DNA from 3 places in the Klebsiella sp. F11 genome. Region 3 is predicted to be linked to each of the others. Evidence: predicted binding sites of a transcription regulator. Region 3 holds the regulator's gene; each other region holds the start of a gene.
What was found. Region 3 encodes LexA, which represses DNA repair genes until DNA is damaged. Its sites were predicted from a motif close to TNCTGTATGTACATACAGNA; they were not measured.
Positions count from the first base shown of each region.

Region 1: a site for LexA is predicted at 2,338-2,357, ahead of rmuC (DNA recombination protein RmuC). Genes of this name have one in related genera too.
Region 2: a site for LexA is predicted at 2,565-2,584, ahead of umuD (translesion error-prone DNA polymerase V autoproteolytic subunit). Genes of this name have one in related genera too.

Region 1 covers NZ_CM160060.1:5,380,487-5,384,696, reverse strand. The annotation lists gene metE (5-methyltetrahydropteroyltriglutamate--homocysteine S-methyltransferase) at 1-343, shown strand, start outside; gene AC1M2H_RS26415 (dienelactone hydrolase family protein) at 418-1,233, opposite strand; gene udp (uridine phosphorylase) at 1,501-2,262, shown strand; gene rmuC (DNA recombination protein RmuC) at 2,404-3,852, shown strand; gene ubiE (bifunctional demethylmenaquinone methyltransferase/2-methoxy-6-polyprenyl-1,4-benzoquinol methylase UbiE) at 3,923-4,210, shown strand, end outside.
Region 2 covers NZ_CM160060.1:3,136,737-3,140,946, forward strand. The annotation lists gene AC1M2H_RS15535 (oxidoreductase) at 1-720, shown strand, start outside; gene umuC (translesion error-prone DNA polymerase V subunit UmuC) at 863-2,125, opposite strand; gene umuD (translesion error-prone DNA polymerase V autoproteolytic subunit) at 2,109-2,546, opposite strand; gene AC1M2H_RS15550 (hypothetical protein) at 2,821-3,015, shown strand; gene AC1M2H_RS15555 (DinI-like family protein) at 3,173-3,418, shown strand; gene AC1M2H_RS15560 (hypothetical protein) at 3,563-4,078, opposite strand.
Region 3 covers NZ_CM160060.1:5,268,896-5,273,105, forward strand. The annotation lists gene zur (zinc uptake transcriptional repressor Zur) at 1-367, shown strand, start outside; gene AC1M2H_RS25890 (CsbD family protein) at 460-669, opposite strand; gene dinF (MATE family efflux transporter DinF) at 796-2,112, opposite strand; gene lexA (transcriptional repressor LexA) at 2,183-2,791, opposite strand; gene AC1M2H_RS25905 (diacylglycerol kinase) at 3,006-3,374, opposite strand; gene plsB (glycerol-3-phosphate 1-O-acyltransferase PlsB) at 3,504-4,210, shown strand, end outside.

The sequences.
Region 1 (4,210 bases), 110 kb from region 3:
TATGTGCTACTGCGAGTTCAACGACATCATGGATTCTATCGCGGCGCTGGACGCGGACGTGATTACCATTGAGACCTCGCGTTCCGACATGGAGCTGCTGGAGTCGTTTGAGGAGTTCGAATACCCGAACGAAATCGGCCCGGGCGTATATGATATCCACTCGCCTAACGTCCCGAGCGTGGAGTGGATTGAAGCCCTGCTGGAGAAAGCCGCCCAGCGCATCCCGGCGGAGCGGTTGTGGGTGAACCCGGACTGCGGCCTGAAGACTCGCGGCTGGCCGGAAACCCGCGCCGCGCTGGCTAACATGGTGAAAGCCGCGCAGAACCTGCGCGAATCCGCCTGAAGCGCCGCTGCGCTAATAAGGCAATAAAAGAGGAGGCTAAGGCCTCCTCTTTTTTATGCACCGAAAGCGTAAGCTTAAGCCTTCTTGCTGCCGCCGTACTGGGCAAACCACGCCAGCATGCGCTGCCAGCCGTCCTGCGCCGACTCCTCATGGTAGCTGGCGCGATAGTCGGCATTAAACGCGTGGCCGGCCTGTGGATAGACCACGATCTCCGCCGTCGCGTTGGCGGCGCGCAGCGCCTGGCGCATGGTCTCTACCGTATCCTGCGGGATGCTGTCATCTTTCGCGCCATAGAGTCCCAGCACCGGCGCGTTAAGATCGACGGCAACATCCACCGGATGCTTCGCGGAGTTCAGCGTTTTCTGCCCGACCAGCTTGCCGTACCAGGCGACGGCGGCCTTCAGCTGCGGATTATGCGCGGCGTAGAGCCAGGTAATACGCCCGCCCCAGCAGAAGCCGGTGATCAGCAGACGATGGGCATCGCCCCCATGACGCGCCGCCCAGCTGGCGACGTGGTCAAGGTCTGCCAGCACCTGCGAGTCCGGGACTTTGCTGACCAGCTCCTGGAACAGCGTTGGGATATCGGTGTACTCGTTCGGATCGCCCTGGCGGAAGTACAGCTCTGGGGCGATCGCCAGATAGCCTTCCAGCGCCAGGCGGCGGCAAACGTCGCGGATATGCTCATGGACGCCGAAAATTTCCTGTACCACGATAACCACCGGCAGCGGTCCATCGCTATTTTTCGGCCGGGCATGGTACGCCGGCATATTCTCTCCCTGGGAAGGGATCGAGGTTTCTCCGGCGGTAATGCTCTCTTCCGGCGTATGAACGGCGGTAGATGCATGCGGGATGGCTGCAGGTGCAAAGCCGGGTTGCTTGGTTGTGGTCATGGTATTCTCCGTACCCTTAATTTATTAGCGCATCGATAACTATAGACTCTTAAGACCAGTCGTTAACAAATCACAGTGCCCGAAACAGGCTATCTTTTGTTCAGGCGCAGCGAATATAACTTGTTAATGTGACGAATCTCACTATTTAGTGGAATAGAGTTGCAATGATTTTCATTCATGGTGATTGTCGTCACAAAATTAAGCGGGTGGCTTCTATAAAGTACCGTTTTGCTTCTGCTGATAATTCGACCCACAGAGGAGTTTTTTATGTCTAAGTCTGATGTTTTTCATCTCGGCCTCACCAAAAACGATTTACAAGGGGCTACGCTGGCTATCGTCCCTGGCGATCCGGAGCGTGTGGAAAAGATCGCCGCGCTGATGGATAAGCCGGTCAAGCTGGCATCCCACCGCGAATTTACCTCCTGGCGCGCCGAGCTTGACGGCAAGCCGGTGATCGTATGCTCTACCGGTATCGGCGGCCCATCAACGTCGATTGCCGTGGAAGAGCTGGCCCAGCTGGGAATCAATACCTTCCTGCGTATCGGCACCACCGGCGCCATCCAGCCGAATATCAACGTTGGCGACGTTCTGGTGACCACCGCATCCGTGCGTCTCGACGGCGCGAGCCTGCACTTCGCGCCAATGGAGTATCCGGCCGTCGCTGACTTTGCCTGCACCACCGCGCTGGTGGAAGCGGCCAAATCTATCGGCGCAACGACCCATATCGGCGTGACCGCCTCTTCCGACACCTTCTATCCGGGCCAGGAGCGCTATGACACCGTCTCCGGCCGCGTGGTGAGCCGCTTTAAAGGCTCGATGGCAGAGTGGCAGGCGATGGGCGTGATGAACTACGAAATGGAATCGGCCACGCTGCTGACCATGTGCTCCAGCCAGGGCCTGCGCGCCGGGATGGTTGCCGGGGTGATCGTCAACCGCACCCAGCAGGAAATCCCTAACGCTGAAACCATGAAGCAAACTGAAAGCCATGCGGTGAAAATTGTCGTTGAAGCGGCTCGCCGTCTGCTGTAGTTCCTCCCCTTGTTGCAAAGGCCGGCTCGTCCGGCCTCTCTTTTTTGCGCTGCGCCTCGCAGGAAATTCCTTTTAAACTGGACGTTTGTACAGCACAATCCTATTTTTGTGCCGTAAGCGGCTGCAGTAGCAGGGGGCGTTGTGGATATCTCAATGATTATAAGTGCCATCGCGGCGCTGGTCGCAGGGCTGGTCGTCGGCTGGCTGGCGACGAAGGCCGCCGCCGATCGGACGCGTGCCGACCTTATCGAAGAGCGGCGCGAGCTGGATATTGAGCTGAGCTCGGCCCGCCAGCAACTGGTGCAGGCGGCCCACTGGCGCGATGAGTGCGAGCTGCTGAATAATGAGCTGCGCAGCCTGCGCGAGATCAACAGCTCGCTGGAGGCCGATCTCCGCGAAGTCACCACCCGCCTTGACTCCACCCGGCTACATGCGGAAGAGAAAATTCGCCAGATGGTCAACAGCGAGCAGCGCCTTAGCGAGCAGTTTGAAAATCTGGCTAACCGTATTTTCGAGCACAGCAACCGACGGGTTGACGAGCAGAACCGGCAAAGCCTGCATGGCCTGCTGACGCCGCTGCGTGAGCAGCTGGACGGCTTTCGTCGTCAGGTGCAGGAGAGCTTCGGCCAGGAGGCGCGGGAGCGCCACACGCTGGCCCATGAAATTCGCAATCTGCAGCAGCTCAATACCCGGATGGCCCAGGAGGCCCTCAACCTGACCCGCGCCCTTAAGGGCGATAACAAAACCCAGGGTAACTGGGGGGAAGTGGTTCTAACCCGCGTGCTGGAGGCTTCCGGGCTGCGGGAAGGCCACGAATATCAGACCCAGGTCAGCATTGAAACGGAAAACCGCTCGCGAATGCAGCCGGACGTGATCGTCCGTTTGCCGCAGGGAAAAGACGTGGTCATCGATGCCAAAATGACGCTGGTGGCCTATGAGCGCTACTTCAACGCCGAAGATGATGACGCCCGCGAGGCGGCGCTGCAGGAGCACATTGCGTCGGTGCGCGGCCATATCCGCCTGCTTGGCAGGAAAGATTATCAACAGCTGCCGGGGCTGCGATCCCTCGACTACGTCCTGATGTTTATCCCCGTTGAGCCCGCATTTCTGCTGGCGATAGACCGCCAGCCCGAACTGATCAGCGAAGCGCTGCAGCACAATATTATGCTGGTCAGCCCCACCACGCTGCTGGTGGCGTTGCGTACTATTGCCAATCTCTGGCGCTATGAGCACCAGAGCCGCAATGCGCAGAAAATTGCCGAACGTGCGGGCCGCCTGTACGACAAGATGCGGCTGTTCGTCGATGATATGTCCGCAATAGGCCAGAGCCTCGACAAAGCGCAGGATAATTACCGCCAGGCGATGAAAAAGCTGGCCTCCGGCCGCGGTAACCTGCTGATGCAGGCTGAAGCTTTTCGCGGCCTCGGGGTGGAGGTTAAGCGCGGGATTAATCCTGACTTAGTCGAACAGGCAACCGCCCGGGACGATGAATACCGGCCGGATGATGAAGATAACTCATCGGAAAATAACGATTTTTCGTCAGAATCTTTCGCTGCATCGCTGTCGGGTGAGGGTTCTCAGCCGCGTTGAACCGTATGGGAAATGCGCTAAATCTGTTACACTCGACGAACATTTTCTTGATAAGCAAGCAGGCATTGAGATGGTTGAGGATTCACAAGAAACGACGCACTTTGGCTTTCAGACGGTTGCCAAAGAGCAGAAGGCGGACATGGTGGCGCATGTATTCCATTCTGTGGCCGCAAAATATGATGTGATGAATGATTTGATGTCGTTCGGTATTCATCGTTTGTGGAAGCGTTTCACCATCGATTGCAGCGGCGTGCGTCGCGGGCAAACCGTGCTGGATCTGGCCGGCGGCACCGGCGACCTGACGGCAAAATTCTCCCGCCTGGTCGGCGAGACTGGCCGCGTCATGCTGGCAGATATT
Region 2 (4,210 bases), 2.1 Mb from region 3:
CAGCTGCTGCTCTCGGTATTCCACAACCGCCGCTGGGACAGCGACTTCCTCGGGATCAAGCAGGTTATTGAGCAGGGACTTATCGGCAACGTTAAGCACTTCGAGTCCCATTTCGACCGCTTCCGTCCGGAAGTTCGCGTCCGCTGGAGAGAGCAAAACGTGCCGGGCAGCGGCCTGTGGTTTGATTTAGGGCCGCACCTGATCGATCAGGCTCTGCAGCTGTTCGGCCTGCCGCAGTCGGTGCAGGGCAACATCGCCACCCTGCGCCAGGGCGCCGAGATTAACGACTGGGCGCACGTGGTCCTGAACTATGCTCAGCATAAGGTCATTCTGCACTGCAGCATGCTGGTTGCCGGCGGCAGCGCGCGCTTTACCGTTCATGGTGACCAGGGCAGCGCGGTCAAACAAAAAGCCGACCAGCAGGAGAGCCAGCTGCTGGCGGGCGTCATTCCCGGCAGCGAAAGCTGGGGCCACGACGACGACAGCCTGAGCGTTTTTGACGCGCAGTCGCAGGTTCAGCAAGTGGCCGCCCCGCGCGGAGATCAGCGTCAGTACTACATCAACGTGCGCGATGCGCTCAGCGGCAGGATTGAAAACCCGGTACAGCCGCTGCAGGCGCTCGCCGTGATGGCGGTGCTGGAGGCCGCCGTTCGCTCCGCCGAAACCGGCACCCTGCAGACGCTGGAGCTGACCGCCGACGAGCTGGCCGCGCTGAAGTAAGCCTCACATTAACGTGGCCTGCGGCTGCGCAGGCCACGCCCTTCTCCCGGCCTTCACTCGGGGCGTCGCTTTCAAAGGTCATCGTTTACGCTCGTTCCGTACGTTCCGGCGGCAGATCGCTTGCCGCGGTGGCGCAGGCGACCTATTTAACGACGGGCAAATCGGCGTAGCGGGTCGTATAGCCGGGCGATAGCATCTCACGCTTCATCGTCCAGCTTTTTTGAATCCCCTGCCCGGCAAACCACACGCTGCCGCGCCCCGAGCGGTTCAGGCTATCCACCACCTGCATCAGCGCGGCGCTATTCGCCCGCGGCTGATACTCATCAAACAAATTGAGCTGCGCCACGCCCTGGCTGAAGAAATCGCTCAGCATGATGCCGGCCTTCATATAGCGAAAGCCCTCCTTCCACACTCTCTCCAGCGCATGGATCGCGACGCGAATAATATCCCGGGTATCGTCAGATGGCGTTGCCAGTCGGCCGCTGGCCTGGGGAGCGTAGAAGGCTTCGTTTTCGGCGTGCGGGCTGGTGCGCATAAAGACGCTGACCACGCAGCAGCGCTGCTTCTCGGCCCTGAGCTTTTCCGCCGCGCGCTCAGCATAGGCGCAAACCGCCTGATGCATATCGCTATATTGGGTAATGCGGTGGCTAAAGGAACGGCTACAGATAATCTGCTGTTTGGCCGGCGCAAACTCATCCACCTGCAGACAGGATTCCCCCCGCAGCTCGCGCACCGTGCGCTCCAGCACGACGTTAAAGTGCTTACGCATCACCCAGGTCGAGCTGTCGGCAAGCTGCAGAGCGTTTTCGATGCCCATCAGCTCCAGCTTTTTTGCGATCCGCCGGCCCACGCCCCACACTTCATGCACCGGCACCAGAGCGAGCAGCCGGCGCTGGCGATCGCGATGCGATAGTTCGACAACGCCGCCGGTTTGGCGCCACTTTTTAGCCGCGAAATTAGCCAACTTGGCGAGCGTTTTGGTCGGCGCGATGCCAACCCCCACCGTGAGCCCGGTATGCTTCAGGACCCGATCGCGCATTTGCTGGCCAAATGTCTCAAGCGGCATATAGCCGGAGATACCGGCTAAATGAACAAAGGCCTCATCGATGGAGTATATTTCAATCCCCGGCGTCATCTCCGCCAGCGTCTGCATGACCCGGTGGCTGAGATCGGCATAGAGCGCGTAGTTCGAGCTAAAAACCGCCACCTGCAAACGCTGCAAATCATCCTTAATTTTGAAATAAGGCGCGCCCATGGGGATGCCCAGCGCCTTTGCCTGCGCCGAACGTGAAATAATACAGCCATCGTTATTTGAGACCACCACCACCGCTTTTCCCTGCAGGTCCGGCCGGAAAACCGCTTCGCAGGAGGCGTAGAAGCTGTTGACATCAACAAGCGCGAACATGGCGGTGTGATTTTAAGCTGAAGGTGACCACGCCAAATATTTGCAGCTCCTCTCCCGGCTGGCAGACGACAGGAGAGTAGTTGAGGTTACGCGGCATGAGCTGAAGGAACGGTCGGGTTTGCAGCTGCTTTACGGTAAACTCGCCGGCAACGGCGGCAATCACAATATCGCCGTGCTCGGCGGTCAGCGAGCGATCGACCACCAGCAGGTCGCCATCGTCAATTCCGGCGTCCGTCATTGAATCGCCGCTCACCCTGACAAAGTAGGTCGCATTTGGATGCCTGATGGCCAGCTTGTTCAAATCGAGCGTATCTTCGACATAATCCTGGGCCGGGCTGGGAAACCCGCAGGGTACAAGATCGCGAAACAGCGGCACCAAAAACCGTGACGACGGCTCAACCGGCTTGTAGAACGTCAACATAAACTCACCTGGCATAATTACTGTGTTTATATACAGTATTATTAAATCATTCGGGTTAGGCAAGCCGCTTATGCCACCCTATCGCGAAGGTCTTGAAGTTCCGCCATATTTAGCCGAACGCGCGGCTCACCGTGCTCTGCGGCGTTAAAAATAAGGCGTCTCTGGAAAACTCACGTAATTCGTAGCAGGATAGAGGCCGTAAGCAGCGCGTTATGGTGAGGTGCCATATCGCAAGCTATGGCGATTCGTCCGACATACTGAACGGGAGATTCTTATGTACTACACGCTGGGAGATACCACCCTCCACTTTTATCGCTATCAGTGCCGTTTCTACGTTGCCCACTGGGATGGCGGCAACGTAATGACCGACAAGTTCAGGCAGTTCATCGAGTTGATTACTGAGAAAACGGGGATTGATGCGCAGAAGGTCGAGGCGGCTGCGCGCGACTATTTCAACAACGTCGATTAAACGTCGTTGCGTGGCGGGATAAACGACCGCCGCTCATTACGTGAAAGCCCCATGCTGGCCGGCCGGCGAGGCGGAAAACGCGCGCTGTTCTCCCTCTCGCCTTGACACTGTACAAAAAAACAGTATAACTACTGCCTACCGTTACAGGAGCCGAAGCATGTTTGTAGAACTGGTTTATGACAAAAGAAATTTTGAAGGGTTAGCCGGAGCCAAAGAGACCATTATGGCTGAACTCACGAAACGTATTCACCGCATTTTTCCCGAGGCCGACGTTCGCGTAAAGCCGATGATGACGCTGCCGGCAATCAATACGGATGCCAGTAAGCATGAAAAAGAGCAGATCGGCCGCGTCGTTCAGGAGATGTTTGAAGAAGCGGATATGTGGATGACCGCAGACGAATAAGCCGGGCCGCAGCGTTGATATCAACGGCGGGCTTTTCAGGGACCGGCGTTAGCATTGAGCAATACCGCTCCCTGGACATCAATTTCCCCTGCAGCTATTTTCCCGGCTACCGGCGCTGCTCGCCAGCCGTTTAAATACGCCCGCCTACTCGCCAGACTTAAATTTAGGCTCCGGCAAAATCGGCGGCGTTGAGTCCTCAAAGCGCAGCCAGTGCTGCCAGATATCATGAACCTGCAGCTCAATAAGCTCTTCCTGGCGTAAAGCCATCATAGCCCCGCGCCGCGTACCGCCTTCAGCATCGATCCCGGCCGCAGTAGACGCCTTATCAATTAAATTATCCCAGGCTTGACCTTCATCATTAAATGCCGACAGCGTTTTCTGTAACCGAGCCGGATCGTCCCTGCCGTCCTGCGCTATTCTTTTCGCGGCCGTCGCCAGATATTTATCCTTCACCCAGCCGATCTGCGCGAGTTTCTTTGCCATGCACTCATTAATATCGATCGTGGTCTGCTGCGGCATTCCAAAACAGCTAATGCTGAAAGTTTCAACGCCATCGTTTAAATCGCTGCCGGGCTGATTTCTGTCATCTGAAGCCAGGGAAACAAGGGGCTGCGCCAATGCCAGGCAGAAACACACTCCCTGAATAGTACGCAATTTCATATTCATAGCCTGAATAAAGTGAGATGCCCTGCAGATTAACCTAGCCATGGCGGCCGGGGAATGGCTCCCGTCCTGCCCATAGCCATTTTTTGCAACGGTTTGCCGCAAAAACGCAGGCAACGCTCAGCGGGG
Region 3 (4,210 bases):
CCTGCGCGGTAAAGAGCCGCAGGCCAAGCCGCCAACGGTCTATCGGGCGCTGGAGTTTCTGCTGGAGCAGGGTTTCGTGCACAAGGTGGAATCAACCAACAGCTACGTGCTGTGCCATCTGTTCGATCAGCCAACCCATAGCTCAGCGATGTTTATCTGCGATCGCTGCGGGGTGGTGACAGAAGAGTGCGCGGAAGGCGTAGAGGACATCATGCATACGCTGGCGGCAAGAATGGGCTTCGCCCTGCGCCATAACGTGATTGAAGCGCACGGCCTGTGCGCGGGCTGCGTCGAGGTAGAGGCCTGTAACGCGCCGGATCGCTGCCATCATGACCACACGATCCAGATTAAAAAGAAAGCCCGCTGAGGCGTTAGCCACAGCGGGAATCAGGGGATTTCGCACATCCTTGTCGCGTTCGGGCAGGCAATAACAAAGGGTTAGCGCTCTAAATTTGCTCGCTACCAGCGATAGTCATTTTTGCTTTCCCAGTCGGACACCTCTTTCTCCGCCCGATCTTTAGCGTAACCGTAACGCTCCTGGATTCGACCGACCAGCTGATCGCGCTTGCCCTCGATGACGGTCATATCATCGTCGGTAAGCTTGCCCCACTGCTCTTTTGCTTTACCTTTTAACTGTTTCCAGTTACCGCCGATTTCGTCTTTATTCATGATTCAGTCCTCATCGTTCGGTGAGTTAACAGCCCGCTGTGTGCCGGACATAGAGTTAACTATAGATGAGAATGCTGGGTTGATTTTATTATTCGGAATCTTTAACCATATTAAAGACAGAATGCGTTATGAAAACCAGGTTCCGCGCCGCCAGTGCCGTCGCCAGATCAGCGCCAGCGACAGGCCCCGCAGCGCCAGGAACACCGTCAGCGCCAGCCACAGGCCGTGGTTACCGAGCACCGGCAGAGTCAGCAGGGTTAAGGCAAAGCCCGCAGCGGCCACCGCCATGCTGTTACGCATTTCGCTGCCGCGCGTCGCGCCGATAAACATCCCGTCCAGCAGATAGCACCAGACGCCAATCACCGGCAGAATCATCTGCCAGAACAGATAGCGGTCGGCGAGCTGCTGGAGCGAGGGTATCGAGGTCAGCAGGGCGATAATCTGCTCTCCCGCCACGCTGTAGATCAGCGCAAAAGCCAGCGCGACCATGCCAGATTGTCGGCAGGCGGCACGCCACACCTCCAGCAGCCTGCTGCCATCGCGCGCGCCGTAGGCCTGCCCGGAGTGGGCCTCCACGGCGTAGGCAAAGCCATCTAACGCATAGGCGGTGAAGGTGAGCATAGTCATCAGAATAGCGTTCACCGCCACGATATCGCCCCCCAGACGCGCGCCAAACACGGTCACCGCGCCAAAGCAGAACTGCAGCAGCAGGGAGCGCAGCATAATGTCGCGATTCAGGGCCAGCAGCCGCCGGATATCGCCGCGCCAGGCGCCCTTGAGCATAGCGAACGACACGCCGCGCAGCGTCAGTACGCGTTTCGCCATCAGCAGGCCAATGATAAAGGTGGCGTATTCGGCGCTCACCGTCGCCAGCGCCGCGCCCTGCACGTTCATGTGCAGGCCCATCACCAGCCACAGGTCGAGGACGATATTCAGCAGGTTGCCGACAATCAGCAGGATCACCGGCGCGCGGGCATACTGGACGCCCAGCAGCCAGCCCAGCAGCACCAGGTTCGCGAGCGAGGCCGGGGCGCTCAGCCAGCGGATTTCGAGGAAACGCCGGGCCTGCTCCAGCACCGCTTCGCTACCGCCGACGATATGCAGCGCCAGGTTAATGAGCGGCATACGAAACAGAACGATCAGCAGACCGGCGGCCAGCGCCAGTCCAAGCGGCTGCACCAGCGCGCGCGCCAGGCGAACGGGATCCTTTGCGCCGAACGCCTGCGACGTCAGGCCGGTGGTGCTCATGCGCAGAAAGAGCAGCAGCATGAACAGAAAGCTGGTTGCCGTAGCCCCGACCGCCACGCCGCCCAGGTAAACCGGGCTATCAAGATGGCCGATAACCGCCGTATCCACCAGCCCCAGCAGCGGGACGGTGATATTGGAGAAAATCATCGGTAGCGCCAGGCGCCACAGGGCCTTATCAGCAGCGTTAAAAAACATGGAGAAGAGCCTGAGCGAGGAGAGACAGCGCAGCATCACGCATCGGACGATGCTGCGTCAGAACAGAGGGTTACAGCCACTCGCCGTTGCGGATGACGCCGACGGCCAGTCCTTCAATAGTGAAGTTTTGCTCGCGCAGGTTCACCACGATCGGTGAAAACTCGCTGTTTTCCGGCAGCAGTTCGACGACGTTACCCTGCTTTTTCAGGCGTTTAACCGTCACTTCTTCGTCGATACGCGCAACCACCACCTGTCCGTTACGCACGTCCTGCGTTTTGTGTACCGCCAGCAGATCGCCGTCCAGAATACCAATGTCTTTCATCGACATACCGCTGACGCGCAGCAGAAAGTCGGCGCTCGGCTTGAACATGGCCGGATCGACCTGGAAGTGGCCTTCGATGTGCTGCTGCGCCAGCAGCGGCTCGCCGGCGGCGACGCGGCCAATCAGCGGCAGGCCGGGCTCTTCTTCAGTCAGCAGGCGGATGCCGCGGGAAGCGCCGGAAACGATCTCGATAGCGCCTTTACGCGCCAGCGCTTTCAGGTGCTCTTCCGCCGCGTTTGGAGAACGGAACCCCAAGCGCTGAGCAATTTCCGCACGCGTCGGCGGCATGCCCGTCTGGCTGATGTGATCCCTGATGAGATCAAACACCTCTTGCTGCCTGGTCGTTAACGCTTTCATCCCGCCCCCTGGGTGTATATACAGTTATGCTGTGAGTATATACAGCTAACGGTGATTTTGGAATCAAATTTCACACAAAAATCAGGAGATTCTTTTCTTTTGCCGCCCGCTACGGCCGGTTAGCACGGAGGAAGTTGCGGCGAAGCGCTGCTGCTCCACGCGGCGCAAAAAAAGCCGCGCGGAGGGCGACCGGGCGGCCTGATGCTGCGGAGGCTTAGCGATAGTGCGCCCACAGCAGCGTCACCCAGACGATCAGCGCGATGGCGATCGCCAGAAATACCGCCGCAGAGCCCATATCCTTCGCCCGTCCGGAAAGCTCATGGTGCTCAGGGCCGATCCGGTCCACCACCGCCTCAATCGCGCTATTAAGAATTTCGACTATCATCACTAACAGGACCGAGCCTATCAAAAGCACGCGCGTAACGGCGTCAACATCCAACCAGCAGGCGATCGCAATGGCAATAACGGTGGCGATACCTTCCTGACGAAAGGCGGCCTCATTTATCCATGCCGCACGAAAACCTTTCCAGGAATACCCAGCCGCTTTAATGATTCGGGTTAACCCGGTGGTATTATTGGCCATCAAAAGAACCTTTTTATGTAAATGACGTCAATGAGTGTACGCGTTTGCCGCGTGGCAACGGAAATTTTGCGCACTTTCTGTTATTCTTGCCGCGCATTTGCATGATTAACCAGAGGCTTCACATCGTTTATGTCCGGCTGGCAACGAATTTACTATAAATTACTGAATTTACCATTACGGCTGCTGGTAAAAAGCAAGTCTATTCCCGCAGAACCTGCTCAGGAACTGGGACTGGATACCTCGCGTCCGATTATGTACGTTCTGCCCTATAACTCGAAGGCAGACCTGCTGACGCTGCGCGCGCAGTGCCTGGAGCACGATTTAGCCGATCCGCTCGAACCGCTGGAAATCGACGGCACCCAGCTGCCGCGCTACGTCTTTATCCACGGCGGCCCGCGCGTCTTTACCTACTACACGCCGAAAGAAGAGTCCATCAAGCTGTTCCACGACTACCTCGATCTGCACCGCAACCACCCTGACCTCGACGTGCAAATGGTGCCGGTTTCAGTGATGTTTGGTCGTGCGCCCGGACGCGAAAAGGGCGAGGTCAATCCGCCGCTGCGCATGCTTAACGGCATTCAGAAATTCTTCGCCGTGCTGTGGCTCGGCCGCGACAGCTTCGTGCGCTTCTCGCCGCCGGTGTCGCTACGCCGAATGGCGTCCGAACACGGCACCGATAAGACCATTGCCCAGAAGCTGGCCCGCGTGGCGCGTATGCACTTCGCCCGCCAGCGCCTGGCCGCCGTCGGCCCGCGCCTGCCGGCGCGTCAGGATCTGTTCAACAAGCTGCTGGCGTCAAAAGCCATCGCCCGCGCGGTGGAAGACGAAGCCCGCAG